2 regions of the Enterococcus sp. AZ194 genome follow, and region 2 is predicted to be linked to the other one. Evidence: a T-box and tRNA genes for the amino acid it is inferred to sense, from the RefSeq annotation. Region 2 holds a T-box; the other holds one or more tRNA genes.
What was found. The T-box of region 2 lies ahead of argS (arginine--tRNA ligase). A T-box ahead of a tRNA ligase gene usually reads a tRNA of that ligase, here a tRNA-Arg.
Positions count from the first base shown of each region.

Region 1: it has a tRNA-Arg gene. The T-box ahead of argS (arginine--tRNA ligase) is inferred to sense a tRNA for this amino acid. The anticodon was not compared.

Region 1 covers NZ_JBIOQR010000001.1:1,067,558-1,070,763, reverse strand. Annotated here, with positions in the region: gene IGI37_RS05105 (SulP family inorganic anion transporter) at 1-714, opposite strand, end outside; gene IGI37_RS05100 (TM2 domain-containing protein) at 1,054-1,566, shown strand; tRNA gene IGI37_RS05095 (tRNA-Arg) at 1,881-1,954, shown strand; partial or broken gene IGI37_RS05090 (histidine phosphatase family protein) at 2,237-2,737, opposite strand; gene IGI37_RS05085 (hypothetical protein) at 2,756-2,878, opposite strand; gene IGI37_RS05080 (hypothetical protein) at 2,888-3,206, opposite strand, start outside.
Region 2 covers NZ_JBIOQR010000001.1:1,344,386-1,347,591, reverse strand. Annotated here, with positions in the region: gene argS (arginine--tRNA ligase) at 1-1,458, opposite strand, end outside; T-box leader at 1,553-1,749, opposite strand; gene argF (ornithine carbamoyltransferase) at 1,917-2,930, opposite strand.

The sequences.
Region 1 (3,206 bases), 280 kb from region 2:
CTCACCTAATACCAAACGCTCATCACCCAATAGTGACGTCGGAATCTTACCAACAGTCGCCACGGGTAGCTGGAACAGCATAGTTGCAGCTGTCGCAAGAATAATTGCCACTAATGACGCTGGAATTCGCTGGTTCCATTTTTTGGGGTAGACAATCATGCCAATTACGACTAACCCACCAATCACCATGGATAATACATGGGGAGAAAAACCAAGCGTTTGGTAACTCGATAACTTTTCGACTACATTATGCCCTTTTGAAGAAACACCAAAAAAATTATCCACTTGACCTAGCGCAATAATAATCGCAATCCCTGACGTAAATCCAGTAATAACAGGCGCTGGAATAAATGAAGTCAGTGCGCCTAGCTTGAACACACCTGCTAAAACCAAAAAAATACCTGCTAAAAAGGTAGCTAATAATATACCTGTCAAGCCACTTGTCGCTGCAATAGACATCAAGATAGCTGCCATTGCCCCAGTCGGTCCTGAGATTTGATAAAAACCTCCTGACAATCCGCCAATCACTACACCAGCAACAATCGCCGTCACCATTCCTGCTGCAGCAGTCGCGCCACTAGAAACACCAAACGCTAAGGCTAATGGCAAAGCAACCGCTGCTACTGTGATCCCTGCCAACAAATCCTTCTGTAATTTTGATAAATTATACCCTGCAAACTCGTTTCTTAATAAAGCTAAAAATTCTTTCCCCAATAGTTATAAAACTCCTTTTCATGAAAAATTCCAATCTCACTTACAAGAGTATCATAAATCAGACAAAACACGAACCCTTTTCACAAGCTTCTTTGTTATTTTTAAATCAACAACTAAAACGACTCACTTGATTTTCATAACAAAGAATACGGCTCTATAACAAGACACGATTTTAAATGTAACGCCCCATTTCAATTAATGGTCGTTTAATAAATCCAAGCTTATAGTACAGCCGCTGAAATTGTCAGAGATTTCTCTGGAAAAATCCTTTTATTCTTGCCTTTTATAAGGTACTATTAAGGTGCTAAACAAATAAACAATGGTTCTTAGGAGAAGAAAATGGCAAAGATAATTAAACTAGACGAAAATGAAGTAGTAATCGCCCAAGACGACAATTCAATCGTCCGTTACCCTTATCATGTGATGGATTTCGAGCCGGGAATTGGTGATTTAGTTGAGATTTTTCCTGAAGGTGATTCTGTAAGTATTTATAAAGCAGATCGGTCAATTCCAAATAATCAAATGAACCATTCGAATCAAACCAAACGATTCGATGAACAAATTCATATTAATATAGTAAATGACCATATCCGTCAACAGCCCACACAACCAATGCATCAACAAAATTATGCAATGAACGGAAAAGTAGTCAGTAAGTGGGCGTATTTTTTTCTAGCTCTCTGTTTAGGATGGTTAGGTATTCATAAATTCTATTCAGGATTTATCTTAAAGGGTGTTCTATATTTACTACTCTTTTGGACGACAGTTCCCTTTTTCATCAGCATGATTACTTGCCTATTCACTTTATTCAAATCAACGGATAGAAATGGCAATATTGTCGTCACTTCATAGAAAACAAAAGCTCTTGGCCTTTTGTTTTCTAAATAGGTTTCTTGATTGTTACATGCAGCCTAGAAATACTTATAAAAATTATCAGTTAATTTCAGTCTTATAAAATAAAACAACTCGGCTCATTTGTGTCGAGTTAGTAAGAACTGTAGCTTCTCGATACGCTTTAAATCGGCTCATATTTCTTATAAAAAATACTTTCCCACAAAATAACAAACTTTTTTCGATTTTGCCTTGAATCTCCACCGCAAATCTGCTAAAATTCAATATGTTGCTGATTTATAACACGCACTACTTAATCACTTCAGTTTTCTACTGTTCTAGTAGCTCAGCTGGATAGAGCATCCGCCTTCTAAGCGGACGGTCGGGGGTTCGAATCCCTCCTAGAACGTCAAAGGAAATTTCACTTCAAACCGCTTGAATTCAGTAATCCAAGCTAAAAAAACTGTTCGCTGATTTAAAAATCGGCAAACAGTTTTTTATTTTCTCGAAAAATCATCAAAACACTTCGTTTTTGCTAACATTTTTGCTAACATTTTCTTCGGAAACCTTTAGCACTATACCTTCATCATGCTAAGCTTGCTAACACATTGATAACACCTTGTTCATCTAATGTTAATATTTTTCTCTCAATTCATTGGGTAATTTTTTTACAATTTGAGCTATCTTTTTATCACTCACTTCTTTTTGTAGAATCATAGTGAGGGAAGTCATACAAAATAACCGATCTATTTCCTTTAGAATCTATCTCTACAATACTAATACTTCCGTTTTTAAATAGTCCATCCTTTCTGACTTCGGATACGCCATATCCTCGGGCGGTCTGTAATAATGTAGTTAACATTACACCATGGCCGACAATTAAATAATTTCCATTACCATTAATCTCTAATTCAGATAAAAGGTTTTCAAATCTTTTAATTAAAGAAAAATAGTCTTCACCATTAAACTTTGATGGAGTATATTTATCAGGATAATTTCTTAAATTAATCACTTCTTTATCAAATTTCAACGGTTCTATCAACTTACCTTCCCATTTTCCAAAATCAATTTCTCTTAAGTTTTCAGAAATGACTAGGTCCATATTACTTCTTATCTTATTAGAAATTAGTATATCTCTAGTTTCAATAGCACGACTTTGTGGACTACAATAGACTTTTGAAAATTGTATTTTGTTTAGATATCTTTTTGTTTAGCGTATATTTTTCTTCCCCTCTGAGTTTAAATTAGATTCAGTAAATCCACCATTAAATGATTCATTCAAATTGTTATCTGCCAAACCATGTCTAACAAAGTATAGCTTGGTCACTGCCATTCTATCTCCTTACTTTTGTTTAATTTGTTCAATCTCTAATTCTATAATCTTACTCAATTCTTGATTTAAAACTTCCTGAGTCTTGTCATTTTCAATTGTATAGTCTGAGATTTTTTTATACTCCAAGGCACCATGTGAAACTTTCAAAATATCTTTTTCATAGGTAAGATTTCTTACTTCTGAAACGTTTTTGCCAGTTTTTATTGATTCCCTAGCTATTCTATTCTCCAGAGTAGCCTCTAAATAAATTATAATAAAATCATTTTTAAGTTTTCTTTTAAAATACTCTCCTAGAAATGGATCATGTAAGCTTTCTATAACTATGAAA
Region 2 (3,206 bases):
CTTGATGACTTCCCAGCTGGTTTCGTCATTTAAACAAACATTAGCAGTAGGATTTTCTTTATAGTCAGCTTTCTCAAGCAAACTCATCGCACGGGCATGCGTATATTGTACGTATGGGCCAGTTTCTCCTTCAAAACGAACAACCTCGTCTAGTGTAAAGTCGAAATTATTCAAGCGATCATTTTTCAAATCATGGAAGATGACTGCACCGACTCCAACTTGTTTAGCCACTTCTTCTTTGTTTTCTAGGTCAGGATTTTTTTCACTAATTTGTGCTTTAGCTAACTCGATTGCTTCATTTAAAACTTCTTCTAATAAAACAATCTTCCCTTTACGTGTCGACAATTTTTTGCCACCTTGTGTGATAAGACCAAAAGGCACATGGTGCATTTCAGCTGACCAATCAAAGCCCATTTCCTTTAGAACCGCTTTTAATTGTTTGAAATGATTGCTTTGTTCATTCCCAACAACATAAAGAGATTTTGCAAACTCATACGTCCGTTTGCGGTACAAAGCAGCTGCCAAATCACGTGTAATATAAAGTGTCGCACCATCTGATTTACGAATCAATGCTGGGTTTAAATCGTAGGCGCTAAGGTCAACAATTTCTGCCCCTTGATTTTCTTTCAACAGATGTTTTTCTTCCAACATGTCAGTGATTTCTTCCATCTTGTCATTATAAAATGCTTCGCCGTTTAACGAATCAAAGCTTACGCCAAGCATATCGTATATCTTGTTAAACTCTTGCAATGATTCATCACGAAACCACTCCCACAAGCTGATAGCCTCTTTATCGCCTTCTTCCAAACGTTTAAACCAAGCGCGCGCTTCATCATTTAATTCTGGCTCATTTTCTGCTACTTCGTGGAATTCAACGTAAAGTCTCAATAATTCAGAAATTGGTTGTGCTTTCACGGCTTCCTCTGAGCCCCATTTTTTATAAGCCACGATTAACTTCCCAAACTGAGTGCCCCAGTCGCCTAGGTGATTAATGCGGATTGGTTCATAACCAATTTTTTCTAAAATAAACCCAATTGAGTTTCCGATAACTGTCGAGCGTAAATGCCCCATAGAAATTGGTTTAGCAATATTAGGTGAAGATAAGTCAATCGGAACTTTGCCATGATTGCCAATTGTACTATCGCCAAAATGGCTTTTTTGTTTCATGACTTCTTTTAAGACTTGTTCACTAATCATTCCTTTACTCATGAAAAAGTTCAAGTAAGGACCAACAACCTCGATTTTCTCAAAGTTTTGTCCATTAATCTTTTCAGCTAAATCAGCCGCAATTTGTTGTGGCGCCTTACGATAGACCTTGGCCAATGAAAAAGCTGGAAAAGCAACGTCTCCGTGATCTGCCGATTTGGGATTTTCTAGTAATTGTTGTACTTGTTCTAATGACAAGTCATCTTTCACCACGTCAAAAATAGCTTGAGCAACGATTTCTTTGTTATTCATGATTCATTCCCCCTGGTTTAATTTATCTTATCTAGATAATTTTTTAAGGTAACTAATTGCATATAAAAAAGCCTCTAGTGACAGAATAACTATCACTAGAGACGAGAATATCCCGCGGTACCACTCTACTTGTCCAATTGGACCCACTTAAATCTGATAACGGTAGATAGCCGTTTGCCTTATGCAAATTCTCTCAAGTGCGTTTCCCAAATAGTCTTTCTTTTCGGCTCCCACCTTCTCCGAAATCGCTAGTAGAAAAAACTACGGTACTCTCTTGGTCATAAAATAATTATCTTAAACTGCAACTGATTATAGCAGATTTCCCACTTATTATCTAGTTCAAATCATTTGTTTCTACAAATTATTGGGCAAACAGTTCTTTGATGGTCCCATTTTTTTCGAGCCCATTCAAAAGATGACCTGTTTTCTGTATTTATTTTACTGAGCGGAGGTTTGTCTTATACTCGTGGAATGAATAAATCTCCTAATGTTGCCGCCATAATCGCTTTTATTGAATGCATTCGATTTTCGGCCTGTTGAAATTGTCGTCCATGTAGTCCTCTAAAGACCTCATCTGTGACCTCCATCTCCGTCAAACCAAAGCGGGCTTGAATTTCTTTCCCATAGGCTGTATTTGTATCATGAAAAGCGGGTAGGCAATGTAAGAAAATTACTTGATCGTTTTGTGTTTGTTTAATTAACTCTTGATTAATCTGGTACGGCCGTAATAAGTTGACCCGTTCCTCAAACTTCGCTTCTTCACCCATTGATACCCAGACATCAGTATACAACACATCCGCATAATACACACCTTCTTTAACATCTGCAGTGATCATTAACTCAGCTCCTGACTCCTTAGCAAACTGAGTCGCCATCTCGACAATTGTTGCATCAGGCTGTAATTCTTTTGGTGCAACAATCCGAACATTGGTGCCTAGAATTGCGCCTGTCACCAACAACGAATTTGCCATATTGTTTCTGCCATCGCCACAGTAAGCCAACGTCACACCCTCTACCTTACCAAAATTCTCCTGAATCGTCAGAAAATCAGCAATCATCTGCGTTGGATGCCACTCGTCAGTTAAGCCATTCCAAACGGGCACTCCTGAAAATTCAGCAAGCTCTTCTACCACGGCTTGACTAAAACCTCTAAATTCGATTCCATCGAACATACTGCCCAGGACACGTGCCGTATCCTCAGTTGATTCCTTTTTGCCTAACTGAATATCATTGGCTCCTAGATATTCTGGATGAGCCCCCAAATCAATGGCGGCTGTAGTAAACGCAGCCCGAGTTCGGGTAGATGTTTTTTCAAATAATAAAGCGATATTTTTTCCTTCTAGATAACGGTGTGGAATATTTTGTTTCTTCATCTCTTTTAAATGTTGGGAAAAATCAATTAAGTATTGGAGCTCCGCTTTAGTAAACTCTTTTTCTGCCAAAAAACTTCTTCCCTGAAAAACTGATTTCATTTTAACTTCCTCCCGAATAACGATTTTTTCTGTTGTTTCTATTCTCAAGTATAGCTAAATAAAAATCAAGGAATATTCGCCGGGAATAGGAGTAAAACTTTTTTAACAGGAACAGAAGATACACTCGAATGCTGAATGGAACAGAAACTGTCTCTTACTTAATTTTGCCTCTATCACTAACCACAAATACCTGGCTAAAGCTAAGATGGAATTAATTACTGTCAGTTTTATTCGTAACTAAATTTTTGATTCTTTCTGTCCATTTACTACCAGATA